Regions from separate parts of the Aliiroseovarius sp. genome, predicted to be linked through region 1. Evidence: riboswitches for the same ligand, from Rfam matches in the RefSeq annotation. Region 1 holds a riboswitch; the other holds the start of a gene.

Region 1 (14,403 bases):
GCGCGGTCCATCAGCAGGTGGTCCAGAACGACACAGGCGGCCATGGCTTCGCCCACGGGCACGGCACGGATGCCCACACAGGGGTCGTGGCGGCCTTTGGTGACAACCTCGATGGGCTCGCCCGCCTTGGTGATCGACTTGCGGGGCGTCAGGATCGAGCTTGTGGGTTTCACCGCAAACCGCACGACAATATCCTGCCCGGTCGAAATCCCGCCCAGGATGCCGCCTGCATGGTTCGAGCTGTATTCGGGCCCGTTTTCCCCCATGAAGATCTCATCCGCATTTGTGGTGCCGCGCAGGGCGGCGGCGGCCATGCCCTCGCCGATCTCGACGCCCTTCACGGCGTTGATCGACATCATCGCGGCGGCCAGATCAGTGTCGAGCTTCGCATAGACCGGCGCGCCCAGGCCTGCGGGTGCACCGCGCACGACGACCTCAATCGCGGCGCCAACCGAGTCGTTCTCATCCGTGCGGATCTTTTGCAGATAGGCTTCCCAGTCCTTCGCGGCGGAAGCATCGGGCAGCCAGAACGGGTTCGTGTCAATCGCATCCCAGTCGAACTTGGACCGGTCCAGGTGCAGCTCGCCCATCTGGGTCATATAACCCTTGACCTCAAGCCCCGGCACCAGCGCCTTCAGCACCTCGCGCGCCACCCCCCCGGCGGCCACACGCGCAGCGGTTTCACGGGCGGATGAGCGTCCACCCCCACGTGGATCGCGGATGCCGTATTTCTGCCAATAGGTGATATCGGCATGTCCAGGGCGGAAGGTCTTTTCGATCTCGCCATAGTCCTTCGACCGCTGATCGGTGTTCTCGATCATCAGTTGGATCGGCGTGCCGGTGGTCTTGCCCTCATACACGCCGGACAGGATGCGCACCTCGTCCGCCTCGTTGCGCTGGGTCATGTTCTTGTCCTGACCCGGGCGGCGCTTGTCCAGCCAGACCTGGAGCATCTCGGGTTCCAGCGCCACGCCCGGCGGGCAGCCATCCACTGTTGCCCCCAGAGCAGGCCCGTGGCTTTCGCCCCAGGTGGTGACGCGGAAGAGGTGTCCAAAGCTGTTCATCGACATGGGCGTGCTCCTTGTTCGCCAGCGTGATAGCGGCTTGGCGCGCCGTTGAAAAGTCAGCTTGGGCGGCGGTGTTTCGGTTTCGGGCTGGGACCGGCGTCATAACGCGGGTTCGGGTTGCGCAGGACCGGGTTGCGGTTGGACACTGCGGGCCGGGCTTCGCGCCAGACGATGAAGATGCCCGAGGCAATGATGATCCCCGCGCCGACAGCCACCCACATGTCCGGACGTTCGGAAAAGAACAGCGCGCCGAAGAGCGCGGCCCAGATGATCTGCGAATACTGCGTGGGCGCAACCACGGCGGCAGGGGCCGCGCGATAGGCCATGATGATCCCGCCTTGTGCGATGACCGACAAAAGCCCGACCGAGGCTGCCATGCCAAGATCCGGCAGGTCCATCGGTTTGTAGACAAAGGGCAACATCACCCCCATCGCCAGGATCGCCGCCAGCATCGGGTAAAGGATCATGACGGCCGAGCGTTCCTCGCCCCCGATCTTGCGCACGATGATGGAACCGAAGCTCGACGCCACCGCCGCCGTCAATGCGCATAGGTGGCCGAAGCTGATTTGCGTCACCCCGGGCCGCAGGACAACGATCACGCCAACAAGCCCGACGATTACCGCCCCCCAGCGTTGTAGGCGCACTTTTTCCCCCAGCAGCAGCGCCGATAGCGCGGTGATCAGCAAAGGCGTGGCGAACAGCAGCGCATAGGTCTCGGCCAGCGGCAGTACGGTAAAGGCATAGAAGGCCGAGGCCATCGCCAGCACCGTCATCGCCGCGCGTCCCAGGATCAGCCAGGGATGGTGCGGGCGGAAATTGTCCACCTGCCGGTCCGCCAGCATTACCACTGCCATGGGCACGAAGGCAAAGAGCATCGCGAAGAAGATGATCTGGAACACCGCGTACTCCATGCCCAAGGCCTTGATGATCGCATCATGCGTGGCGAAAAGCGCGAAAGCACCAAAGGCGGCGCCCAGGCCCTTGAGGGGCGATTGGGAGGTCTCGGACATGGGTCTGTTCCGGCGTTTTGGGGTTGTTACCGCTCACATTGCGCCAAACGCGACCGACGTCAAGGGGCTTGCCTTTGAGGGCGCAAAGGTTCACAGAGAACGAACCTCGGGGTGCCTGGGATTTCCCGGCTGAGATGCGCAATCGCGAACCCGTAGAACCTGAACCGGTTAAGACCGGCGGAGGGAAGGTGATCCTCACCCGAACACCGTCCGGCGAAATGGAGGATGAGATGAAGACCCTTCCCGTTATCGCAGGCGCCCTGATGGCGACGGCCGCGCAGGCCGACACCCTGACCGTCTACACCTATGACAGCTTTACCTCGGAATGGGGCCCGGGCCCGGCGGTCGAGGCCGCGTTCGAGGCCGAATGCGGCTGCGACCTGGAGTTCGTGGCCGTTGGTGACGGCGCTGAGCTGCTTTCGCGCCTGAAGCTTGAAGGCGCGCGCACCAATGCTGACGTGGTGCTGGGCATCGACACCAACCTGACGGCGGCGGCCGAGGCCACGGGTCTGTTCGCGGCCCATGGCGTGACTGGCGACTGGGCCTTGCCGGTCGAGTGGACCGACCCGACCTTCGTGCCCTACGATTGGGGCTATTTCGCCTTCGTCTACGACAACACCAAGGTCACTAACCCGCCCAAATCCTTCGCCGAACTGGCCGACAGCGAGTTGTCCATCGTGATCCAGGATCCGCGCAGCTCGACCCCCGGTCTGGGCCTGCTGCTGTGGGTGAAATCGGTCTATGGCGACCAGGCGGGCGAGGCTTGGGCTTCGCTGAACGACCAGGTCGTGACCGTCACCAAGGGTTGGTCCGAGGCCTATGGCATGTTCCTGGAGGGCGAGGCCGACATGGTGCTCTCCTACACCACCTCGCCGGCCTATCACCTGATTGCCGAGGAAGACGGTTCGAAATCCGCTGCGGCCTTTTCGGACGGCCACTACATGCAGATCGAAGTAGCGGGCAAGATTGCCTCGACGGATGTGCCCGAGCTGGCCGATCAGTTCCTGGCTTTCGTGGGCTCGGACGCGTTCCAGTCGATCATCCCGACCACCAACTGGATGTATCCGGCAGTGACCCCGGTGGGTGGCCTGCCGGAGGGTTTTTCGACCCTGATCCAGCCGGAAAAGGCTCTGATTGTACCGGCCGCCGATGCGAATGCGGTGCGTGACGCGGCGCTGGCCGAATGGCTGGCGGCTTCGGCCAAATGACACGCACCACCACCCTTGGCGCCCTCGCGCTGGGGGTGGTGGTCTGCCTGACGCTGGGCACGCTGGTGGCGGTTGCCTGGCGGGCAGAAGGGGCGGGCGGGTTTGGCCCCGCCGACTGGGCCGCGATCCGTTTCACCCTGTGGCAGGCGGTGCTGTCAGCCGCGCTGTCGGTCGCCCTGGCGGCGCCCGTAGCCCGCGCGCTTGCGCGTCGCAGCTTCCCCGGGCGGGGCATCCTGATCACCCTTCTGGGTGCGCCCTTCATCCTTCCAGTGATCGTGGCCGTCCTGGGCCTGCTGGCGGTTTTCGGACGGGCGGGCATCCTGTCCCAGATCTTGATTTGGGCTGGATTAGAGCCTGTTTCCATCTATGGCTGGCACGGCGTCATCATCGCCCATGTCTTCTTCAACCTGCCGCTGGCGACGCGGCTGATCCTGCAAGGCTGGCTGGCGATCCCCGCCGAACGCTTCCGCCTCGCCGCGTCCTTGGGCTTTACCCCCGCCGACACCTTCCGCGTGCTCGAACGCCCGATGCTGCGCGAGGTGGTGCCCGGCGCACTGCTAGTGATCTTCCTCATCTGCCTGACCTCCTTCGCCGTGGCTCTGGCCCTGGGCGGTGGCCCGCGCGCCACGACAGTGGAGCTCGCCATCTACCAGGCCTTCCGCTTCGACTTCGACCTTGGCAAGGCCGCTCTGCTGGCGCTGGTGCAATTCGCCATGAGCGCAGGCGCGGCCCTGATCGCCTTTCGTGTTGCCATCCCTGGCGGCATGGGCAGCGGGCTGGACCGCGCCGTGACGCGCTGGGATGGGGGCGGTTGGCTGGTGGTGCAAGATGGAGCCTGCATCGCCCTGGCTGCGTTGTTTCTGGTACTGCCTCTGTCGATGATCGTCGCGCGGGGCGTGCCGGAGCTTTTGTCGCTGCCTTCTGCGGTGATTGAGGCCGCGGGCCTGTCGATCATCGTCTCGCTTTCCTCCGCGCTCCTATGCCTGACTCTCGCCCTGCCGATTGCTGCCCTCGCCGTGAAGCGCGGATCGGCCCTGATCGAGGGCGTGGGCTATTTGACGATTGCCGCCTCGCCGCTGGTGATCGGCACCGGGCTCTTCGTCATTGTCTTCCCGATCATGGACCCTTTCGCCCTGGCACTGCCGGTCACCGCGCTGGTGAATGCGGCCATGGCGCTGCCCTTTGCCTTGCGTTCCCTGACCCCCGCCTTGGCCGGGATAGAGACGAATTTCGGGCCCCTGGCCGATCAGATGGGCCTGACCGGCTGGGCGCGGCTCAGGCGGCTGTGGTTGCCACGCCTGCGCCGTCCGCTGGGCTTTGCAGGCGGGCTGGCCGCCGCGCTGAGCATGGGGGACCTGGGCGTCATCACCATGTTCGCCGACCCGCAGACCGCGACGCTGCCCTTGCAGATGTATCGCCTGATGGGGGCCTACCGCATGGATGATGCGGCGGCGGCGGGGCTGTTGCTGCTGGCGCTGTCATTGGCGATTTTCTGGATCTTCGACCGAGGAGGACGCGTGGATGCTGACGCTTGAGAACATGCGCGTCGAGATGGAGGGGTTTGCCCTTTCTGCCGATCTGACCGTGCCCACCGGTGCGCGGGTTGCCGTGCTGGGTCCGTCCGGGGCTGGCAAATCCACGCTGTTGGGCGCGATCGCCGGATTTCAGCTGGTGCAGGGCCGGGTGCTGTGGGATGGCGCGCCCATGCCGACCACCCCCGCGAAACGGCCGATCAGCATGGTGTTTCAGGACAACAACCTGTTTCCGCACCTCAGCGCCTTCGACAATGTTGCACTCGGGCTCAACCCATCTCTGCGGCTGTCCACGGAGGACCGCAAGCGGGTCGATGGGGCGTTGGAGCGCGTCGGTTTGAACGGGTACGGCGCGCGCAAGCCAGGCCGCCTTTCTGGTGGTCAGGTGGCTCGTGTGGCGCTGGCCCGGGTTCTGCTGCGCGACCGGCCGGTGCTGTTGCTCGACGAACCCTTCGGTGCGCTGGGACCGGCCCTGAAGGCCGAGATGCTGTCGCTGGTGGCAGAGCTGTTGAATGAGACCGGCGCGACGCTGATGATGGTCAGCCACGAGCCCGAGGACGCCCGCCTGATCGCCGATCACGTGGTGCTGGTCGCCGAAGGGCGCGCCCATGTGCCGGTGCCGACGGATCAGATCTTTGCCAACCCGCCCGAGGCGCTGCGCGACTATCTGGGCCGAGATTAACGGCAATCGGCAAAAGAAAAGGGCGCCCCGTGGGACGCCCTTTCGTGTCTCATGTGACGCGGATCACAGGTCCAGCTTCTTGCCCTTGTGCGGCGCCCAGAGCTTCTTGTTCGTCAGGTAGAGCAGAACAGTCAGCAGGGTCAGCAGCATGACGGCGACGAAACCGGCCTGCTGGCGGGCCATCATCTTGGGCTCGGCGGCCCACATCAGGAAGGCCGCGACGTCGACCGCCTCGTGGTGCAGGTCGTTGGCATGGCCGTCATCGAACTCGACATCCTCGCCATAGAGCGGCGGGGCCATGGCGGTCCAGCCACCCGGGAAGGCGGTGTTTCCATAAAGGATATTGCCCGCGACTTCCGTCTCTTCTCCGGTATACCCGGCCAGGAAGGCGGCGATATATTCCGCACCACCGATTCCGCGCACCAGCTGGTTCAGGCCGGTGCCTGCCGGGCCGGAGAACCCTGCGCGTGCCTTCGCCATCAGGCTGAGGTCCGGGGCGCCGGCCGAAGTGTTCGCCGGGAAGTGATCCACCGGCTTGGCCGGGCGGAAGTCACCTTCGCCATCTTCCAGCGACGGATCCCAGATCTCGAAGTTCTCGGCCGCAAATGCGCGCACCTGGTCTTCGGTGAACCCGACACCGCCTTCATCGGCCAGCGTGCGCAGAGGCACGAACTTCAGGCCGTGGCAGGAGGCACAGATCTCCGTATAGACCTTCAGCCCGCGTTGCAGCTGGTTCTGGTCATAGGTGCCGAAGGGCCCTTCGAACGAGAACTGCTCGTCGTGGATTTCCCCGCCGCCACCGGCGGCGAGTGCGCCACCGGCAGTCAGGGTCAGAGCCGTAAGGGCGGTTGCTGTGAGTTTCTTGATCATGTTGCTAGATCCTCTCACTCGGCTGCGCCGGGATAGTGGGCGTTGAAGTCTTCCTCGATGGTCGCCGGCGGGGTCTCGGGCTTCTCGATGAGGCCCAGGATCGGCAGGATGACCAGGAAGTAGGCGAACCAGTAGGTCGCACCGATCAGCGAGATCCAGTCATGCGGGAACTCGGTGTCGCGCGCGCCAACCCACATCAGCACGATGAAGTCGACGATCAGCAGGCGATACCACCAGCGGAACTGCGGACGGTACTGGCCCGAACGCACCGACGAAGTGTCGAGCCACGGGGCCAGGGCCATAACCGCGATGGCGCCGAACATGGCCAGCACGCCGAAGAACTTCGCATCGACGATGCCGCCGGTGATGAAGCTGACGAACTGAACGGCCCAGACATCGGCGGTAAAGGCACGCAGGATCGCGTAGAACGGTAGGAAATACCATTCAGGCACGATATGCGCAGGCGTCGCCAGGGCGTTCGCCTCGATATAGTTGTCCGGGTGACCCAGGTAGTTCGGCATGAAACCGACGATCGCGAAGAACACCAGCAGGATCAGCGACAGGGCGAACAGATCCTTGATCACGAAATAGGGCCAGAAGGGCAGGGTATCCTTCGCGGCTTCCTCTTTCGATCCACGGCGCACTTCGACACCGGTCGGGTTGTTGTTGCCCGTGTGGTGGAAGGCCCAGATGTGCAGTGCCACCAGGGCGGCGATCACGAAGGGCAGCAGGTAGTGCAGCGAGAAGAAGCGGTTCAGCGTCGCGTTGCCCACCGCCGGGCCGCCAAGCAGCCAGGTCTGGATCGGCTCACCGATGAACGGGATGGCGCCGAACAGGCCGGTGATCACGGTCGCGCCCCAGAAGGACATCTGACCCCAGGGCAGAACGTAGCCCATGAAGGCGGTGCCCATCATCATCAGATAGATCAGCATGCCGATGATCCATGTCACTTCGCGCGGCGCCTTGTAGGAGCCGTAGAACAGGCCACGGAAGATGTGGATATAGACGGCCACGAAGAACAGCGAGGCGCCGTTGGCGTGGATATAGCGCAGCATATGCCCGCCGTTCACGTCACGCATGATATGTTCAACGCTGGCAAAGGCCAGGTCCACATGCGGGGTATAATGCATCACCAGGATGATGCCGGTGACAATCTGCAGCACCAGGCAGAACGCCAGGACGATGCCCCAGATCCACCACCAGTTCAGGTTCTTGGGGGTGGGAATCATCAGCGTGTCATAGGCCATGCCAACGATGGGCAGGCGCTGATGCAGCCATTTCTCGATACCCGTCTTGGGTTCGTAATGATCGTGCGGAATTCCGGACATGTGCGCCTCCCTTAGCCCAGCTTGATCGTCGTTTCGTCGACGAACTCGGCGACGGGAACTGGCAGGTTTTCGGGTGCCGGGCCTTTGCGGATGCGGCCCGAGGTGTCGTAGTGCGAGCCGTGGCAGGGGCAGTACCACCCGCCGTAGTCACCGGCGCCATCGCCCAGGGGCACACAGCCCAAGTGGGTGCAGACACCCATCATGACCAGCCATTCACCGGCTTCGTCCATGGCGCGGTTCTGGTCGTCAGCCGACAGTGCGGGATCGCGGTTGTCGTTGCGGGCCAGCACGTCGATCATGTCGGAGGCATTGTTCTCGGCGCGGGCGCGCTCGATTTCCTCGGCGGTGCGGCGGCGAATAAACACCGGCTTGCCCAGCCAAAGGGCGGTGATCTGGCTGCCCACTTCGACACCCGAGACGTCAACCCGGATCGAGCTGAGCGCTTTCACGTCAGCCGAAGGGTTCATCTGGTGGACGAGAGGCCAGACAGCAGCCCCGGTCGCCACGGCGGCGGTCCCGCCGGTGGCATAGTACAGGAAATCCCGACGGGTTCCCCCTTGGTCGTCAGCGTGTGACACGTTCGCATCTCCCTAGCTAGGTCGCTTTTCGCGACCGACACGACGGAAGGCCGCGCTTACGCGCAGCCCATTGGGGCGCTGTTTAGCCAAGGAAAGAAGCTGCGTCCAGCGGTCAATAGGGCGCAGGGGCCGAAAAGCAAGGTCGGCGTGATCGAAAAATCATCATGTTAAGCACTGGTTAGCGCAAACGAGCCGAATCGCCCTTAACATGCGTCAAGCAACCGCGAGGGGTGGGTGGGGCTTGCATAAGACACCCTACGCTATCGAGTGAGCGGCGAAGTAGGCATCGAAGGTCGTTAGTGCGTTTGTCACGGCATCGATGTAGCTGTGTTCCACGCCGTCCAATTCCACGACAAGGCGACTTGTGTCGAACGAGGTCGAAAACCCGGAGCTAAACGCCCCTCCTCTTGTTCGTGCGCGCCCTATCCGTGGTGTGTACCTTGTAATGAACATGTGCTTTCGTCCGTTTGAAACGTCCCGAAGCCATTCAAGCTGAGGGCATCGGGCGATCAAGTGCGCACGCAGGGCACCTAATGATCCATGCCCGTGGCTCGTCCCATATGTTTCAAATAGCCAATCAACTAAAGACCAGGCCGCTACAGCACAGTCCATTGCAAGAGAGTCATTGAGGGGTTCAGCCTGAAGATGGTTGGACTTCTGCCGAAAGTCCTCCAACGCATCTCGTGGAGAGCTCATCCCGAAAGTATGCACTGCACTTATTCCCCAAATCTAACAAAGCAAATCACCCCACCGGCTTCGTCGCCTGCATCGCGTCCCGCTGCGCAAACACCGCGAACCAATCGTCGAGCGCATCCCGCCCCTTGCGCCATTGGCGGTCTCCGTGGCGGAAGTCGAGGTAGCCCAGGGCGCAGGCCACGGCGATCTGGCCCATGTCGAGCGGGCCGGACAGGTGGCTCATCCAGCGTTCGTTGAGCGCATCCAGCGCGCCTTCGATCTTGGACCATTGCGCGTCCAGCCAGCCCTTGTCCTGCTTGTCCTCGGGGCGGCAGCGGCCCTCGTAGACCATCAGCACGGCAGCATCCAGAAGCGCGTCGGCGGTGGCCTCGAGGGTCAGCACCTCCCAGATGCGTTCGGATGGGTAGAGGTGCCCCCCGGCGCGGGCATCCAGAAACCGGGTCACCACGCGGCTGTCATAGAGCGTCGGCCCATCCGGGCGGATCAGCGCGGGGATCTTCGACAGCGGGTTGGCCGCGGTCACTTCGGCGGCCGGGGCCAGCGGTGTGGTCGAGACGTCAATCTGCTCCACATCCCCTTCCTGGCCGGTTTCAAGCAGAACCACCCGCACCTTGCGCACGAAGGGCGAGGCGGGCGAGGAAATCAGTTGCATGGGATCAGACCTTTCGGAAACGAATGCGGGTAAGCGTGGTGGCGTCGATTTCAATGGCCGGGCCGGTGGAGCCCAGCCGGATCACCCGCCGGAAACGGTGCGTGGCATTGACCTGTTCGGTCTCGCGCCGGGCGGTCAGGCCTTCTGGCACCTCGTCCAGCGCATCCTCGGCCCGCTGATCGCGGCGGCCTTTTTCGACGCTGCGGGCAATCGCATATCCGGCAAGCGCGACGGTTCCATAGCGCAGGACTGTGGTGATGATTGGGGCGGCGACGGGGGCTAAGGGCAGGGCCATGACGTTCTCCTCCTAAAGCGTTTCGGCTTATTGTTGAGACACAACAATGAGGCGAAACGCGCGCAACCTTCCGATGTTGTGTGCGTTTCGAGATTACCTCGCGTCCCAAGTTAATCTCGAAACGCTTTAGGGAAAATGTAGGAACGACCGCAGTGAAAGTCCACTTATTCGGGCGGCATGCGCATCAGCGTGCTCAACACAGCAAGCTCCTGTCCGATCCCATCCGGCATCGCCTCGGCAGCTGCCATGCGTGCTGCCTCCGGCTTGTTCTGGTTCAGCTTCCAGGTGCCATCGACCGAGCCGATCTCAAGCTTTACCGGCTGGATCATGCGCATCATGCGGTTCATCGCGTCCGGGGCCATCTTGGCGCTGAGCCAGGCGGGTTTCGGGGCCAGGCGCGTTTCGAACTCGGCCGACAACAGGTCCAGCACCTCCCGCAGCCGGATGTCGGCCATGCGCGTGAGCGACCCGCGTAGATGCACGGCAACATAGTTCCAGGTCGGCACCTGGTCGGGCAGGTCATACCAGTCCGGCGAGACATAGCCGTCCGGCCCGGATACGGCCAGCACGGCGGGCAGGTCCTGCTCCAGCGCGCGGGCGATGGGGTTCGAGCGCATGAGGTGCAGATAAGCCTCGGTCCCCTCATCATTCACGACAAAGGGCACATGTGCCACCAGCGGCCCGGCCCCACCATTCACCGACAGAACGCCGAAACCGCGCTCCCTTGCAAAGGCCAGGTTGCGATGGGTGGGTGTGTCGCGGAAAACGGGATTCGGATGCATTGGACCTCCTCGAAACGGAGGCAGCCTGTCAGACGGTCAGCTGTCCGTCCAGTATCCCTTTGACACAGGCGTCAACGATCTGCCCTTCGGGCTGGTCGCTGTCGAAGCGGACCTCGGCGAATTGTTCGGTGCGGCCCATGCGCGGGTTTTCCATCAGGATGCGATGGGTCTTGCCGATCTGCGCCGCAAGGTGGCGGTCGACCTGCGCGGCGCCTGCCTCGCGCAGGCGGGCGGCGCGGGCCTTGATCACATTGCCATTCACCGTGTTGCGGATCTTGGCCGCCGGCGTGCCTTCGCGCGCGGAATAGGGGAAGACATGCAGCCAGGTCAGGTCGCAATCGGTGACCAGCTTGACCGAGTTTTCGAAAGCCTCGTCGGTCTCGGTCGGGAAGCCCGCGATGATATCCGCACCGAAGGTGATGTCCGGGCGCAGGCGCCGGGCCTCTTCGGTAAAGGCAATCGCATCGTCACGCAGGTGGCGGCGTTTCATGCGTTTCAGGATCAGGTCGTCGCCATGCTGCAGGGACAGGTGCAGATGCGGCATCAGGCGCGGCTCGGTTGCGATAGCCAGCATCAGGTTCTCATCCGCCTCGATCGAATCGATCGAGCTGATGCGCAGGCGCGGCACGTCGGTCAGTTTCAGGATTCGCATCACCAGATCGCCCAGACGCGGCTCGCCCGGCAGGTCGGCGCCCCAGGAGGTCAGGTCCACCCCGGTCAGCACCACCTCGTTGAAGCCGCGATCCACCAGGCGCTTGATCTGGTCCACAACGACACCAGCGGGGACCGAACGCGAATTGCCCCGGCCATAGGGAATGATGCAGAAGGTGCAGCGGTGGTCACAGCCGTTCTGGACCTGAACATAGGCGCGGCTTCGCGTGCCGAATCCGTCGATCAGGTGGGAAGCGGTTTCGGTCACCGACATGATGTCATTGACCTGCACGCGTTCGGTATCGCCGATCAGGTCGGGGGCCAAGCCTGCCCAGGTCTCCGGCGCCATCTTTTCCGAGTTGCCGATGACCGCGTCGACCTCGTCCATATTCGCGAAGGTCTCGGGCTCGGTCTGGGCGGCGCAGCCGGTAACGATCACCTTGGCGTTCGGGTTGTCGCGGCGCAACTTGCGGATCTCCTGCCGCGCCTTGCGCACGGCCTCGGCTGTGACGGCGCAGGTGTTGACCACCACGGCGCCCTCGACCCCTGCGTCGGCGGCCAGGCGTTTCATCGCCTCGGTCTCATAGGCGTTCAGGCGACAGCCGAGCGTCGCGAAGATGGGGGGCTTGGCGGTCATTACAGGGCGTCCAGGAAGGCGGGGGTCAGCTCGGCCTCGAAGATAAAGGAGGTCGGGCCGGTCATCCAGACACCATCCTCACGCCAGTCCAGCGTCAGCCAGCCGCCGTCGACCTCCATGCGCACCTTGCGATCGGTGAGGCCCCGTTGCGCAGCGGCGACGGCGGTTGCACAGGCGCCCGAGCCGCAAGCCAGCGTAATGCCGGTGCCGCGTTCCCAGACCCGCATGCGAATCTCGTCCCGCGCGCGCACCTCGGCAAACTCCACATTGGTGGCCTCGGGAAACAGCGGGTCTTTCTCGAACCGCGGGCCGATTCCGGCGACATCCACGGCTTCGGCATCCTCGACGAAGAAAACGCAATGCGGATTGCCCATGCCAACGGCGACCGGGTCACCGTCCAGCGGGAGGTGTTGCAGGTCCACATCCCCGGCCAGGGGCACGTCGCGCCAGGTCAGCTGCGGCTGCCCCATGTTCACGGTGACCAGCTCGCCTTCGCTGCGGGCTTCCAGGATGCCGCGCGAAGTGCGGATGGTCAGCCGGTCCGTGCGCGCGCGATCCATCATGTAGCGCGCGACGCAGCGAGTTGCATTGCCACAGGCCCCAGCACGCGAGCCATCCGCGTTCCAAAAGTCCAGGTCGATGTCTGCCACATCCGATGTGCGGATCTCGGCCAGCTGATCGAATCCCACGCCCCGGTGCCGATCGCCGAGGGCTGCGGCCAGTTCACGACTCACAATAGGCGCCCGCCCCCGTGAATCGATCATCACGAAGTCATTTCCTGCCCCATGCCATTTCATGAAATGCAGGGATTCCGTATGCTCAGGCCTTGTCATGAAGGGCGATATACGCCCTGCTCGAAAAATTTGCCAGCGATCGTGAAGATTCCTGCAAAAATGTGCTTGACCCGCCCCGCCCCGGGTTATAGTCACCGCCTCCACAGAGTGGGCCGTTAGCTCAGTTGGTAGAGCAACTGACTTTTAATCAGTGGGTCGCAGGTTCGAATCCTGCACGGCTCACCACTTTAACCGATTGATCGGAAACGAAAAACCGCCGAGCGACAGCTTGGCGGTTTTCGCGTTTTTCAAACATTTTTCAAACACCACGGTGATTTGCCCGAATCCGTGTTTAAACGGATGCGCGCGTTCGCATACATACGGCTCGCCCAGTTGTGCGCACGGTTCTGGAAGTTGGTCCCCACCAGTGCTAACCCTCAACGAGTATTGAGGAAGGGCAGGACCATTCATGAAAACAAATTACGTAGAAAACATCACCAATAGCGGGCTTTCCATCTTTGATCCTATCGAAATTGGCGATCCTGACCTTTGGATTCCCACACCCGACCTTGAGCGCATATTAAACGAGAAACTTGTCGGCATTGACGGCCTCGACGTTCCAATTCGGACAAGATCGAAACTGGTCAAGCAGCACGTATGCCGGGCGCTTGGTTACCCGATCCCAAAGAGTTTCAAAAAAATCCAGCCCCGGTTCTTCGGACAAATGTTCGACACGTATGCCCAGAAAGCCAATAACCTTCAGGTTTGGAACGAAGAGCTTTCTCCGTCACGGCGCTACGTGATTCTGCGGGTAGACGACGCAGGGGCCATAACGCGAGTTAAGGTCGTAAATGGCGAGGAACTCGCTCAACTCGACACGACGGGAACGCTGACGCAAAAGTATCAGGCGCGGCTGGTACCCAGCGATGAAACCGAAGAACTGATTTCAGCGACGGATACGGACCTTCTCAACCCTCACGTTCGCGCAGGAGCGAATCTCGCTGAACACGTCAGCCCAACAGACCACCCTGCTCACGGCTTGATGCTACCGCTCGGCGAAGTCTTTGAGCGATTGCGCGGTGCGATAGGCCGTTCCTTCCCCGATGCTGGTCGGGATCAAGAAAGAAATAGAGGGGCCGCGCTCCACCGGATCGTCTGCGAGCTTTTGGGCTACTCCGACTATCGGGACGACGGGCAATTTCCAGACGTTCGAAACCAACTGCTTGAGGTAAAGCTACAGACCTCCCCGACCATCGACCTGGGTTTGGTCTTACCGGCGAGCGAAGAGCCGCTAGACGTGCCCCAGATCGCCGGGACGCAAGTCCGCCACTGCGATGTTCGGTACGCCTTGTTCTACGCCCAGACAGACGGTGCGGAAGTGACACTAACGCATTTCTACCTGACCACAGGCGCGGACTTTTTCACCCGTTTTCCGCAATTCGGCGGGAAGGTGCTCAACAAGAAACTCCAGATCCCATTGCCATCAGACTTCTTCGAAAGGTAGGCCAAAAGCTGCCCAGACCATTTCGTCTATCCGACGTTCAAGCCCGTTGTCCGGACTATCGGCCATTCGGCCGTAGAGGTCGCGGCAAGCGGCTACAATCTCCATACCGACTTCGCTCGCCGGGTCCGGCAAGGGGAA
Region 2 (14,403 bases), 1.1 Mb from region 1:
CAAACGCCTTCTGACCACCCGCGCCTTTCTGGTACCGATGGCGGTGGGCGGGCTGACCTTCGGCGGCTATGTCTCGGTGGGCGCGACCGGCGCGATCATTGCCGAGCAACGCTACGGCGTGTCCCCCGAAGCCTTTGGCGCGCTCTTCGCCATTGTCGCCATGGTGAACATGTCCGGGGCCTTGTTTGCCCGACAGCTGTTGAACCGAATGAACCTGCGCCAGGTCGGCACCGTGGCCGTATCGCTGCTGGGTCTCGGCGGCCTGGTGAACCTGGGGCTGAGCTTCACCGACCCGTCCTTGCCGCTCTTCTGGGGTGGGGTATGCGTGTATGTGGCGGCTTTCGGCATCATCTTCCCCACTTCCATGGCCGCAGCGATGGAGCCAGCGGGCGACATGCCCGGGTTTGCCGCCTCGCTTATGGGCGCATTGCAGATGGTCATGGCCAGCCTTGGTGCCTTCATCGCCTCGTCGCTGTTCGACGGCACCCACCTGGCGATCAGCCTGACCATGGCACTTTTCGCGGGGCTGGCGGTGGCGGTCCTGGTGACGGGGCGCCTGTTGGACCGGCGCGGGGTTGTCGCCCGGCCACAGTGAACTCATTCATTTTGCCGACAAAATTATACCTTTGCGCAGCTTTCCTTTGCCTTTACGTAAACTGCTGCCTATCGTCTCGTTTTGAGAGAGAAGCGCGCGAGACCTTCTCCGCATGAGTGCACGCCAAAAACGGTGTTCGTGATCTGACGAGTCCCTTCGACGTACCGAAGAAACTGGAAGGATACAGGCATGACTTTACGCACATTCTTGGGCGGGCTGCTGGCCGTAGCGCTGCTCTCAAGCATGCCAGCCCAGGCCGACGTGCTGGTTCTGGGCAGCGTGAACGACAATATCCGCAAACATGTGGACCGCTTTACCCCCCTCGCGAGCCACCTAGCCCAAGCGCTGACAGAGGACGGGATTACCGAGGTGCGCATCACGGTGCTGGAGGATGCCAAAACCATGGCGCACGCATTGCGCGACGGCGAGGTTGATCTCTATTTCGACAGCCCGCTGGTCGCCGGATTGGTGGCGCAATGGTCCGGCGCGCAGCCCTTCCTTCGACGCTGGAAACGCGGTGTGGCGCGCTATCACTCCGTCATTATCGTGCCCACGGACAGCCCGATCCGCAATGTTTCGGACCTCAAGGGGCGGCGCATCGGATTTCAGGACCCGGACAGCACCTCGGGCTTTCTACTGCCCGCGGGTCTGCTGCTGGACCGCGGGGTACCGGTCACCGAGCTTGAGCATCGCGAACTCCCCCCGCCGCCCGATGCCGCAGGCTACGTCTTTACCGGTGACGACAAGAACACGGTCCTGTGGCTGACCCGCGGCTGGATTGATGCGGGCGCCACCGACCCGCGCGGGCTGGATATCCTGCGCGAGACGCAGCCGGGTGCCTTCCGTGTCCTTGCCACCAGCATCGACGTGCCGCGCCAGGTGGTGCTGCACCGGGCCGACATGGACCCGGATCTGGTCGCCCGCCTGAGCGCCCTTCTGACTGGGCTGGAACACAGCGAGACCGGGCGCGAGGTCATGCATCGCTTTCACAAGACCACTAGGTTCGACACCTTCCCGGATGGGGCCGAAACGACCTTTGCGCCGATCCATGCGTTGCTGGATCGGCTGACGGCACACGGGCTGATCGAGGCCGGATCGTGACCCGGCCGCCTCGTCGCCTGTTGCACCCTCTGCACCGCGTGCTGCGCGCCGGTCTGGGTCGGCGCCTTGCCCTGTCCTTCAGCCTGTTGATCACGGTTATCATCCTGGGCCTGGTCGTGAACAACAGCCGAATCCAGGCGCAGCTTGTAAAAAGCCGGATGGATCAGCAGATTGGCCATCTTCTGGATCTCGCGACCGAAGTCAGCCTGCCCGCGCTTCTGGACGGGCAGCCCGCCGAGCTTGAGACCATTTTCGAACAGTGGAGCAACCAGGAAGAGATCGCTGATATCTTCCTCGTCGATGCACGCGATCTTCTGATGGTCGACGCAGGCCACACCAATCAGGGCAAGTTCCTGACCCGGGTTGACGACGCGCTTGTCGTCCAGGCCCGCCGTTCGGGCAGACTTGTCCGCTACGAGGACGAAGTCATGGTTCGCCTGGCTCAGCCAATCATTGCGGGGCCGACCCACTACGGCACCATCCGCGTAAACCTACTGCGCGAGACCTGGACCAATAATCTGCGCGAACTGTGGCGCGGCAATCTGATTTTTGGCGGGTTGGTTCTGGCCATCGGCCTGACCCTGAGTCTGGCAATCGCCGCCCGGATCGTCGGGCCGCTCGATCACCTGACCCGGGCCACCCGCCAGGCCGCCGCCGGGCAGTTGAATCAACGCATAGATATCCAGACAGGTGACGAGTTGCAGAGCCTCGCCACCTCGTTCAACGCCATGCTGCAGGCCTTGCGACGCGCCATGCAGGCCACGGCAGCCGTGGCCTATCGCGACCGTCTTACCGGGACTCCGAACCGAAACTGGCTCAATGCCACGTTGGATGGGCTCGTGGCCCAAGCGGGCGATGAGGGACAGGATCTGGCGGTCCTGTTTCTGGACCTCGACTGGTTCAAGACCGTCAATGACACCCACGGGCATCACGCGGGCGACCAACTGCTTCTCCACTTTGCCGAACGGCTGCGCGGCTGCGTCGGCGCCCTGGGGTTGAGCATTCATGACGGAGAATCCCCATTGCCAGACGCAAGGGGCGACGTCGAGGTCGACACGGGATTCGACAGGGGGACGCACAAAGGCTTCCATCGGGGGCCAGAGGCGGACCATAACGGCCACTCGGGCCTGGATCTGCACAGCACTGCCACCATCGCCCGCCTTGGCGGCGACGAGTTTACCATCGTCACACCCGCCGATCAGGCCGAACAGCTGGCACAGTTGATCCTCAAGCGCATGGATCAGCCCTTCCAACTTGACGCGGTGCGATTTCGCACGACCGCCAGCATCGGCATCGCACTCTATCCCAACCACGCCGCCAACGCCGAAGACCTTCTGAAACAAGCTGATGTTGCAATGTATCAGGCCAAACAGGCGGGGCGTAACACCTACTGTTTCTACGATGAGGAACACCATGCGCAGTTCCTGCAACGCCAAGCACTGATCGCAGAACTGCGTGACGGGATCGCCATGGGGGACCTGGTCCTGCATCTGCAACCGCAACTGGACCTCACCACACGGCAGATCAGCGGGATCGAGGTCTTGCTACGTTGGCAACACCCCAAACGCGGACTTCTGTCCCCGTCGCAGTTCCTCCCTTTCGCCTCGGACAGCGGGTTGATGCCGGCAATTGGCGAACGTGTCGCGGGGCTGATGTTTGACCTGGCCGGACGGTTGGCTGATGCAGGCCTCGCGCCTCCGATCATCGCCATGAACCTGTCTGGCGAGGAGCTGGCGGATGCCGATCTGATCAACACCCTCCTGCGATGCATCGACAAGGCATCCGTTCCGGGGACCCGTATCGAACTGGAAATCAGCGAGCGCACCGCCACATCGGGCGAAACAGCGCTCGACGACAATCTGGCCCGGCTGCGCGACGCGGGCTATCGTCTTGCGGTCGATGATTTCGGCATTGGGTATTCGAACCTGGGGCGGCTCAAGGACATGCGTTTCGACCGCCTCAAGATCGACCGCAGCCTGCTGGATGGAATCGGCGCGGATGCCCGAGCTGAACGGCTGCTGGGGGCGGTTCTGCAGATGCTGATCTCGCTCGACAAGGAGGTCGTGGCCGAAGGGGTCGAGACGCTGGAACAGCTGGTCTTCTTGAAGGCGCATGGCTGCCATAGCGCCCAGGGGTTCCTGCTGGCCGAACCGATGGCCGAGGATGCCTATCGCACCTGGCTGGCCGCCACCCAGCAGACCGATCCCGCCTGACCTTCCGCTTTTTCGCTTTGCGCAGCGACCCAATTGCCCCTATCTGGGCTTCGTGACAGGGGCGCCCGGCAAAGGCCTGGGCTGAGAAGCACCCTTTGAACCTGACCCGGATCATGCCGACGGAGGAAGTCGCGCGTGGCTCACGTGTGCCCCTCCGTAGCGCTACGAGGAGATGACCGTGACCAACCCAGCCCTCATGGTTCCCAACGTCCTGTCCATCGCGGGCTCCGATCCCTCCGGCGGGGCGGGTATCCAGGCGGACATCAAGGCAATCGCGGCCAATGGCGGTTATGCGATGGCCGTGGTGACAGCGCTGACCGCCCAGAACACGCGCGGGGTTCATGGGGCACAGCTCATCAACCCGGAATTCGTCCGCGCTCAGATCGAGGCCGTCCTTGATGACATCTGCGTCGGTGCGATCAAGATCGGCATGCTGGGAGACGCCGCGATTATCCGCGCCGTGACCGATTGCCTGACCCAACAGGATGCCCCCGTTGTGCTGGACCCGGTCATGGTGGCCAAGGGCGGCAGCCGCCTGTTGGCCGATGCGGCTCTCGACGCATTGCGTGCGCTTCTGCCCCAGACCACAATACTGACCCCGAACCTGCCCGAGGCTGCGGATCTGTTGGAGTGTGCCGAGGCAACCACCCGGAGCGAGATGGAAGCTCAGGCCAGGGCTCTGCTGGACCTCGGGCCCGATGCGGTGTTTCTGAAAGGCGGCCATCTGGACGGTGCTGACAGTCCGGACCTCGTGGTCACTCCCGACGCCAGCCACTGGATCGACGCCCCGCGCCTTTCGACTGGTAACACCCACGGCACCGGTTGCACCCTGTCGTCTGCCCTGGCCACACAGCTTGCCATGACCAGCGATCTCCTTACCGCTGCGAAAGCTGCCAAGACCTATACGCTCGGCGCGATCCGGGCGGCCGATGCGCTGTCAGTGGGCCGAGGTCACGGCCCGACCGATCATTTCTTTGCACTCAGAAAGTAACGCTCCGCCCCGGCGCGCGCCTGATGGCGGGCGCGGGGTGGGCGGGTGGGCGCGCCCGGCAGCAGGGGCGCGCCGGGGCGTCCCGACAGATCAGTCGCGCACCACCAGAACCGAACAGGGCGCCTTGCGCGCCACGCGGGCCGAGTTCGGCCCTTGCAACTTGTCCATGAGGTTCGGCTTGTGTGCCCCGACCACAACCAGATCCGCCTGCGAGCGTTCAATCGCATCCAGGATCTGCTCATAGGCAGTGCCGACTTCGACAATATGCTGCACCTTACCGAACTCCGGCAGGGTCTCGGCCACGAAAGCATGCAGCTGTTCATTGGCCGAGGCCACTGCCGACTTCATCGTGCCTTCCTGAAAGTAGGACCCGACAATCGACATGCCGTAGTCGGGAACGACTGTCACCACGGACAGCGATGCACCATAAAACTCGGCCAGTTCGGCCGCCCGTCCAAGCAGCGGTTTCTCCGCCTCCAGATGGGTCAGGTCCACGGCACAGAGAACATGTTCGGTCATGCCAGCACTCCTTCCTCTTCGCTCTGCTTGCGCCGCATCTGCAACAGATAGACTGCGGCAAACAGCGCAAGCGCTGGGATGTAGAACAGCTCTTTCGGCAGGCGCTCGTTCTCGAACTCGATCCCGGCAATGGTGACCGGGATATCGCCATAGAAGTCATAGTCACTGCCCAACGTGTCGAAATGTGGCGACCCCGGGAAGGGCTCTTCCAGGACCAATTGCCCATCCTCTTCCATCACAGCCAGGCCCTGATCCATCAACGCTCCCTCGGCATCCCCCGCCTTGGTTGGCAGGATCACCGTGGTCGGGACCGTCTCACCGCTCAGGAAGTCAGGCCCGCTAATCGACAGGCGTACCTCGCCCCCATCGGGCTGTTCGGCCAGAAGCGCCAGCGCCTCCTGCCCTTGCAGGACATTGTACTTGGGCGCCACGCGATCCAGCCAGAACCCCGGTTGGAACAGCGTAAAGGCCACCAGCAGCAGAACCGCGCTCTCCCACAGGCGCGATCGGGTCATGAAGTACCCCATCGTGCCCGCCGCGAACAAAAGCATCGCAATCAGCGCAACAACAAAGACGAAAACTGCCTGAACCGGCCCCACATTGATCAACAGAAGATCCGTGTTGAAGATGAACAGGAAGGGCAGAAGCGCCGTACGGATCGAGTAGAAGAACGCCTGGAAACCGGTGCGCAGCGGATCGCCCTTCGAAATCGCGGCGGCAGCGAAACTCGCCAAACCGACCGGTGGCGTCACGTCCGCCATGATCCCGAAGTAGAAGACGAACATGTGCACCGCGACCAGTGGCACGATGAGCCCGTTCTGCGCGCCCAGTTCCACGACCACACCGGCCATCAGCGAGCTGACGACGATGTAGTTCGCCGTGGTCGGCAGACCCATGCCAAGGATGATCGAGATCAGCGCCACGAAGAACAGCATCGCCAGCAGGTTGCCGCCGGACAGGAATTCGACGAACTCCGCCATCACCTGGCCGATGCCGGTCAGGGTCACGGCGCCGACGATGATCCCTGCCACGCCCATGGCGGCCGCCAGGCCGATCATGTTGCGCGCGCCGATGATCAGACCATCAGCAATGTCCACAAACCCCTGACGCAACTGCGCGCCAATGTCACTCTGACCGCGGAAATAAGCCTTGAGCGGGTTCTGCGTGGCCAGGATCACCAGCATGGCGATGGCCGACCAGAAGGCCGACAGGCCGGGCGATTTGCGTTCGATCATCAGCAGGTACATCAGCAGCAGGATCGGCATGATATAGTGGATGCCGGTCTTGAAGATCTCGCGCGTCGGCGGCAGGTGCTGCATGGACTCGAGGCTCATCTCCAGGTCCTTCTGCCCGGCGGCAAAGCGCACGGCGAACACGTACAACACCGCCATGATCACCACGATCACCCAGGTCGAGGCCCCGCCCAGCGCACCTTGCAGCAGATCGACGATCAGGCCGGTCAGGAACAGGGTACCGCCAGCAATGACGATCGACGAGGCGATGATGAAGATCGCGCCCAGCATGAACTTGACCGGATGCATGCGCGAGGTGCCGGTCATGCCCATCTTGAGCGCTTCAAGGTGCACGATATAGACCAATGCGACATACGAGATCGCGGCAGGCACGATAGCGGTCTTGACCACCTCGATATAGGAGATGCCGACATATTCGGTCATCAGGAAGGCCACCGCGCCCATGACGGGCGGGGTCAGCACGCCATTGATCGAAGACGACACCTCAACCGCGCCGGCTTTGGTGGCCGGGAAGCCGACCTTCTTCATCAAGGGGATGGTGAAGGTACCGGTGGTGACCACGTTGGCAATCGACGAGCCCGAGATCAGCCCGGTCGCCGCCGAGGCAATGACCGCCGCCTTCGCCGGGCCGCCACGCAGGTGGCCCAATGCGGCAAAGGCCAGTTGCAGGAAGTAGTTGCCTGCGCCTGCCTGGTTCAGAAGCGCGCCGAACAGCACGAAAAGAAAGACAAAGCCGGACGAGACGCCCAGCGCCACACCGAAGACGCCCTCGGTGGTCAGCCACATGTGGCTCATTGCCTTGTTGATGGAAGCGCCTTTCCACTGGATCACCTCCGGCAGGCCCGACCACGATCCGAAGAAGACATAGGCCAGGAAGAACAGCGCGACGCCCATCAGCGGGAAGCCCAGCGACCGGCGCGCGGCCTCCATGAGCAACACGATGCCGACGACCGAGACGACAAGGTCCAGCGTGTTCGGGTTGCCGGTGCGGTTGGCCACGCCGACATAGTTGTAGAACAGGTAGGAGGAAGCCAGCGCGCCGACCACGGCCATGACCCAGGTCGGGATCGGAATGCGGTGGCGGGGGCTGCCCTTCAGCCCGGGAAAAGCGATGAAGGCCAAGAGAACCGCGAAACCAAGGTGGATCGCCCGCGTCTGGGTGTCGTTCCACACGCCGACCTTCAGGATGAAGGGCAGCGGTGACGCGATCCAGAGCTGATACAGCGACCAGACCAGCGGGATATACCAAAGCGCGGCCTTTCCGAAAGCACCGTCAGGCTGGCGCCCGCCAGTATCGCTGTCGGCTATGAAATCTTCCAATGCGCTGTCTTGTTCTTCCTTTTGCGCATCCGAATGTACTTGTGACATCTGTTCCCCTCTTTCCCCGTCTGTTCTCCCGGATCTTTGTCCAGGGCGTGAAAGCACGAAAACCCCCGCCGCCTCATGGGCGCCGGAGGTCGCAGTTTCTCAAGCGGTCAAGCGCTTATTTCCAGCCGCGCTCCTGGTAGTATTTCAGGGCGCCCGGGTGGATCTCGGCGGTCAGGCCGTCCACGACCATTTCGCTCTCCTGCAGGCGGCCGAAGGCGGGGTGCAGCTTCTTGAAGTCTTCGAAGTTCTCGAAGATCGCCGAAACCACCGCGTACACCACGTCATCCGGGGTGTTGGCCGAGGTCACGAAGGTCGCTTTCGGGCCCCAGGAGGGGATGTCGTCGGCGTTGCCCGGGTACATGCCGCCGGGGATGGTGGCTGCGGCATAGGCCGAGTTTTCGGCCAGCAGGTTGTCGATGCCTTCACCGGCCAGCGGGATGATCTTCACGTCACAGGACGAGGTCGCTTCCTGGCTGGAGCCATTCGGCAGACCGGCAGCCCAGATGGTCGCGTCGATCTTGCCGTCGCAAAGCGCGGCGGCCTGTTCGGACGATTTCAGCTCGGCGGCCAGCGAGAAGTCGGCAGCGGTCAGGCCCGAGTATTTCATCAGGGTTTCCGCCAGAACGCGGGTGCCGGAACCGGGGTTGGCGATGTTCACGCGCTTGCCAGCCAGATCGGCAACGCTTTCGATGCCGCTGTCAGCGCGGGCCATCAGGTGCATCGGTTCCGGGTGGACCGAGAACAGGGCGCGCAGTTCAGGATAGGCGCCATCGTCCGAGAACTTGCCGGTGCCAGCAACAGCCGCAGCCTGCACGTCCGACTGCACGATGCCGAAGTCCAGCTCACCGGCGCGGATGGTGCGGGTGTTGTAGACCGAACCGCCGGTCGATTCGACCGAACAGCGAATGCCGTGATCCTTGCGGCCCTTGTTCACCAGGCGGCAGATCGCGCCACCGGTCGGGTAATACACGCCGGTCACGCCGCCGGTGCCGATGGTGACGAATTGCTGGTCCGCCGCCATGGCAGCCCCGCCGAGGGTCAGAGTGACCGCGGCGGCCACGCCACCGAATGCATGTTTGATATTCATCTGTGTTTCTCCCACTTACAGATACGTCAGCGCTTGGCGCGCTTGTGTTTTGGTACCGAAGAGCGTCTGCGAAGTTTTTTCCCCTGTCACGCGAAAACTAATGTTTTTTTTGCGCAATCCAGTAGGCGTTGTTGTCCTTGCGCAGATCCTCATAGGATTTGATTCGTTGCCTAGCTTCATTTCCGCCCAGTTTGACCAGAAGCGCCAGCAGGTTTTCCATGATCGCCATCGCACCCGTGTAACATCCGAAATGGTGCGTCGAAATGACCGAAGCGACCAGCGTCTCATCCGCCGTGAAATCGCTGGAAATCACGTCGCTGTCAGACACCATGATCAGTTTCACGCCCCGTTCTCGGGCGAATTTACAGGCCTCGATCGTCTCACGCGAATAGGGGGTAAAAGTGATGGCGATCATCACGTCGCCGGCGCCTGCGTAGTTCAACTCGTCAATCGCGCTGTTCATGTGGCGCGGGATAAGTTGCAATGAAGGCAAGGCCATACGCCCCACGTAGTGGAAGTAATAGGCCATGGCATAGCTGGCCCTGACGGCGGTCAGGTAGACATTGCGCGCATCCAGCAACATGGCGGCTACCCGCTCCATCTGCTCGGGCGTCTGGCGCTCCAGCGAGCGTTGCACGATCGCCATCGTATTGACCGAGGCCTCGGCCTGCACCCGACCGAATTCGCCGCGTGCGCGCAGGGCATCCACCCACTCCGGTCGCTCTACAAAAGCGGTCGAAGAAACCAGCGCATGGCGGAAAGGTTCCCGCATCTCTTCATAGCTGGAAAACCCCATGCGTTCGGACATGCGCACCAAGGTATATGTCGACACCCCACACTTGCGCGCGGTCTCGCGGATCGGGTCCAGACCGAAGTCCGACGGGTGGTCGACGATATACTTCGCCACCGCCTTCAGACGCGGAGACAGCTCGGGCAACTCGCGCTTCAACGCTGAAATCGTTCGATTTTTCAGGGTGGGATCCATGCGATTCGTCTCCTCCGGCGCGATTCCTCGTCAAAACATACGTTATTTTTCCGCTTCGTTGACTGATTTTGATTTTCCGCCAAGACTTTTTCGCCAGTGAAACACCAGCGGACGAACAGGAACCCTACCCATGTCCTCCCCCCTGCCCTCCCATGCCAGCGTCGTCGTGATCGGCGGCGGCATCATGGGATGCTCGACCCTTTATCACCTGGCCAAGATGGGCGTCAGCGACGCCATCCTGTTGGAGCGCAACGCGCTTACCTCCGGCACCACCTGGCATTCCGCCGCCCAGGTGCGCGCCCTGCGTCATTCCAAGAACCTGACGCGCATGATCCAGTATTCGGTGGACCTGTATTCCCAGTTGGAGGAAGAGACCGGCCAGAATGTCGGCTGGATCCAGAGGGGCAGCCTGTCGATTGCCACCACGCCCGACCGGCTGGTGCACGTGAAACGGCAAGAGGCTCTGGCCCATGCCTATGGGATCGAGGCGACCTCGATCTCGGCCGGTGAGGCCAAGGAACGCTGGCCCCTGATGAATGCCGATGACGTGCTGGGCGCGGTCTGGTCGCCCGATGACGGGCGGGTCAGCCCTTCGGACGTCTGCGCGGCGCTGGTCAAGGCGGCCAAGCCCCTGGGCGCGAAGATTTTCGAGCGCACCGGTGTGACTGGCATCCTGACGGAAAACGGCCGCATCAAGGGGGTCGAGACCACCCAGGGCACCGTCATGTGTGACGCCATCGCGCTCTGTACCGGGCTTTGGTCACGTGAAGCGGGTGCCATGGCGGGGGCCGAGGTTCCTGCGTTGGCCTGTGAACATTTCTATCTGCTGACCAAGCCCATCGACGGGGTCGTCGGCAACACCCCGACCCTGTCCGACCACGACAGCCACCTTTACATCCGCGACGACTCGGGCGGGCTGCTGGTCGGCTGTTTCGAACCGATGGGCAAGCCGATTGCCCCGGGCGTGCTGAACGAAAGCTTCGAATTTGGCCTGCTGCCTGAGGATTGGGAGCATTTCGAACCGATGATGGAACTGGCCCTGAACCGTCTGCCCGCGCTGGAGACGGCCGAGGTCAAGATGCTGCTGAACGGGCCCGAGAGCTTTACCCCCGACGGCACCTTCATGCTGGGCGAAACCGCCGAAACCAAGGGGCTGTTCCTGGGCTGTGGCATGAACTCGGTCGGCCTGGCCTCGGGCGGCGGGGCGGGCATGAACCTGGCCCATGCCATCGTGCACGGCCACACGGCCTATGACCTGACCGAGGCGGACGCCAAGCGCTTCGCGCCCGTCTTCAACAATATCGACCACCTGATGGCCCGCGCGCCCGAGATCCTGGGCACCCATTACGACATTGCCTATCCGGGCAAACAGCTTGTCACAGCCCGGAACCTGCGCGCCCTGCCGCTGGATGCTGAATTCAAGGCGGCAGGGGCGCATATGGGGCAGTTCTATGGCTGGGAGCGGCCGCTCTATTTCGGCAAGACCGCCGAGCCGACCCTGCGCTTCGACAAGCCCGACTGGTTCGACAACGTCGCCGCCGAAGTGAAGGCCGCACATGAGGCGGCGGCGATCTTCGACGCATCTCCGTTTGGCAAGATCGACGTGACCGGCCCGGATGCCGAAGCCTTCCTGATGCAGACCTGCGCGGGCTACATGGGCCGGGCACCGGGGTCCGTCATCTACACCGCCGTACTGAATGAACGCGGCACGTTTGAAAGCGACATCACCGCGCAGCGCATCGCGGAGGACCACTATCGCCTCTTCGTCGGCACCAATGCCATCAGGCGTGACCTGACCTGGTTTACCCGCGCCGCCGAAGGGTTCGACGTGCGCCTGACGGACGAGACCGAACGTTACGCCGTGCTGGGACTGATGGGCCCGGAGGCCGCGCGTATCGCCCGCGAACTGGGCGGCGACTTGGATGGGATCGGCTATTTCAAACAGGCCGAGGCGACCCTGGCCGGCGTGCCGGTGCGTGCCGCACGTCTGTCCTATGTCGGCGAAGCGGGGTGGGAGATCACCTGCAACGCCTCCGACGCACCCACGCTCTACGCCGCCATGACCAAGGCGGGCGCCAAACCCGCAGGCCTCTTTGCCCAGACCTCGATGCGGATCGAAAAGGGTTTCTGCGCCATGGGCCATGAGCTGGACAGCGACGTGACGCCGGTTGAGGCCGGGCTGGACTTCGCCACCCGAAAGACGGGCGGGTTCACTGGGGCCAAGGTGCTGGCAGAGAAGCGTGCGGCCGAGGTTTCCAGCCACGTGATCTCGCTTGCCATCGACGACGAAGGCGCCGTCCCGCTTGGGCATGAGCCGATCTACCTGCATGGCAAGATCGTCGGCCAGACCTCCTCCTGCGCCTTCGGCTATCGGATAGGCAAACCAGTCGCCCTGGGCCACATGTCCGAACCCATCGCAGACGGTGCGCGGGTACAGGTCGATATCGCCCGTACACTCTATGACGCGACGGTCACCTTGGGGCCGCTTTACGACCCGGATGGGAGCCGCATGAAAGCATGACACACAGACCCTTCATCATGGTGGCCCCGAACGGGGCCAGACGGGGCAAGGCGGATCATCCCGCCCTGCCCCTCACCACCACCGAGATTGTCGAAACCGCCCGCGCCTGCAAAGCCGCGGGCGCCGATGGTCTTCACCTGCATGTGCGCGACGAGGCAGGCGCGCATTCGCTGGACGCGGGGCGCTATCGCGAAACCCTGGACGAGTTGGCCCGCGTGGTGCCCGGGTTGCGGCTGCAGATCACAACGGAGGCGGTGGGCATCTACGACGTGGCTCAACAGCTCGACTGTCTCGAACAGGTGCGCCCCGGCTGGGCCTCCATCGCCGTACGCGAAACCGCGCGGGACATGGAGCTGGCGCCGAGCGTCTATGCCGCCTGTGCCGAGATGGGCTGCGAGGTGCAGCATATCCTCTATGACACCGAAGACATAGCGACCCTGAAACGCTGGCAGGCCGAAGGCATCGTGCGCCCGGGGCAAGACAGCGTGCTGTTCGTGCTGGGTCGCTATGCGGTCGGTCAGACCTCGGACCCGGCCGAGCTGGACCCGTTCCTGACGGACCTTCCGGACGCCCCAAGCTGGATGCTCTGCGCCTTCGGGCCACAGGAACATGCCTGCCTGGCCGCTGCCGCCAAACGAGGCGGCAACCTGCGCGTGGGGTTTGAAAACAGCCTGGTGGCCGCCGACGGCCAGCCTCATCCCGACAACGCGGCCTCGGTGGCTGCCCTGTGCGACCTGCTGGAAAGGAGCACCTCATGAGCAACAACAGCCATGTTTTCCCCCGCCATTGCCACTCCGATCTGCCCGTCGCGGCAGGCGGTGACGGCTGTTTCCTGATCGACCGGGACGGCAAACGCTATTTCGACGGATCCGGCGGTGCGGCGGTGTCCTGCCTGGGGCACTCGAACTCCCGCGTGGCGCAGGCGGTCAAGGACCAAGTCGACCAGCTGGCCTTTGCGCACACCGGTTTCTTCACCACCGAACCGGCCGAGCAACTGGCCGACCTGCTGATCAAACATGCACCGGGACGGCTGGATCGGGTCTATTTCGTCTCGGGGGGCTCGGAAGCGGTGGAAAGCGCGATGAAGCTGGCCCGGCAGTTCCATATCGAAAACGGCGAACCGGGCCGCCGCGCGGTCATCGCGCGGCGCCAGAGCTATCACGGCAACACGCTGGGCGCGCTGGCGGCCGGGGGCAACGAATGGCGGCGAGAGCAATTCGCGCCCTTGCTCATGGACGCCACCCATGTGGACCCGTGCTACGAGTACGCCGAACGGCACGAAGGCGAGAGCCTGGAGGATTACGGCCAGCGCGCGGCCCAGTCGCTGGAGGATGAAATCCTGCGCCTGGGGCCGGAGAACGTCATGGCCTTCCTGGCCGAGCCTGTGGTCGGCGCCACCCTGGGTGCGGTGCCGCCGGTCGAGGGCTATTTCAAACGCATTCGCGAGATTTGCGACCAGTACGGCGTGCTCTTGATCCTCGACGAGGTTATGTGCGGCATGGGGCGCACCGGACATCTCTTTGCCTGTGACGCCGAGGGCATCGCGCCGGATATCCTGTGCATCGCCAAGGGCTTGGGGGCGGGCTATCAGCCGATCGGCGCAATGCTCTGTACCAACCGGATCTATGATGCGATTGCCGCTGGCAGTGGGTTCTTCCAGCACGGCCATACCTATATCGGCCATCCGGTCGCGGCAGCGGCGGGGCTCGCCGTGGTGTCAGAGCTGTTGGAGCGTAATCTGGTCACTCAGGCCCGTGCGCGCGGCGCGTA

Evidence for each region. A riboswitch is a leader RNA that binds a small molecule or an ion and turns the genes downstream of it on or off. The one in region 1 is predicted to bind thiamine pyrophosphate.
Region 2: it holds a riboswitch for thiamine pyrophosphate, as region 1 does, so the genes downstream of both, thiD (bifunctional hydroxymethylpyrimidine kinase/phosphomethylpyrimidine kinase) here and thiB (thiamine ABC transporter substrate binding subunit) in region 1, are expected to answer to the same signal.

What each region holds. Positions count from the first base shown of each region.
Region 1 is NZ_CBDDIE010000003.1:1,313,256-1,327,658, forward strand. Features, by position in the region: gene aroC (chorismate synthase) at 1-1,070, opposite strand, end outside; gene ACO07D_RS07725 (DMT family transporter) at 1,124-2,077, opposite strand; TPP riboswitch at 2,175-2,280, shown strand; gene thiB (thiamine ABC transporter substrate binding subunit) at 2,308-3,285, shown strand; gene ACO07D_RS07735 (thiamine/thiamine pyrophosphate ABC transporter permease ThiP) at 3,282-4,820, shown strand; gene ACO07D_RS07740 (ATP-binding cassette domain-containing protein) at 4,807-5,499, shown strand; gene ACO07D_RS07745 (cytochrome c1) at 5,563-6,369, opposite strand; gene petB (cytochrome b) at 6,384-7,697, opposite strand; gene petA (ubiquinol-cytochrome c reductase iron-sulfur subunit) at 7,709-8,275, opposite strand; gene ACO07D_RS07760 (glutathione S-transferase) at 9,018-9,623, opposite strand; gene ACO07D_RS07765 (hypothetical protein) at 9,628-9,918, opposite strand; gene ACO07D_RS07770 (FMN-binding negative transcriptional regulator) at 10,083-10,700, opposite strand; gene mtaB (tRNA (N(6)-L-threonylcarbamoyladenosine(37)-C(2))-methylthiotransferase MtaB) at 10,729-11,988, opposite strand; gene dapF (diaminopimelate epimerase) at 11,988-12,821, opposite strand; tRNA gene ACO07D_RS07785 (tRNA-Lys) at 12,932-13,007, shown strand; gene ACO07D_RS07790 (hypothetical protein) at 13,231-14,265, shown strand; gene ACO07D_RS07795 (Eco57I restriction-modification methylase domain-containing protein) at 14,245-14,403, opposite strand, start outside.
Region 2 is NZ_CBDDIE010000003.1:2,423,240-2,437,642, reverse strand. Features, by position in the region: gene ACO07D_RS12935 (multidrug effflux MFS transporter) at 1-595, shown strand, start outside; gene ACO07D_RS12930 (phosphate/phosphite/phosphonate ABC transporter substrate-binding protein) at 785-1,696, shown strand; gene ACO07D_RS12925 (putative bifunctional diguanylate cyclase/phosphodiesterase) at 1,693-3,909, shown strand; TPP riboswitch at 3,957-4,054, shown strand; gene thiD (bifunctional hydroxymethylpyrimidine kinase/phosphomethylpyrimidine kinase) at 4,106-4,900, shown strand; gene ACO07D_RS12915 (universal stress protein) at 4,991-5,419, opposite strand; gene ACO07D_RS12910 (TRAP transporter permease) at 5,416-8,040, opposite strand; gene ACO07D_RS12905 (TAXI family TRAP transporter solute-binding subunit) at 8,156-9,127, opposite strand; gene ACO07D_RS12900 (MurR/RpiR family transcriptional regulator) at 9,225-10,112, opposite strand; gene ACO07D_RS12895 (GcvT family protein) at 10,243-12,633, shown strand; gene ACO07D_RS12890 (3-keto-5-aminohexanoate cleavage protein) at 12,630-13,391, shown strand; gene ACO07D_RS12885 (aspartate aminotransferase family protein) at 13,388-14,403, shown strand, end outside.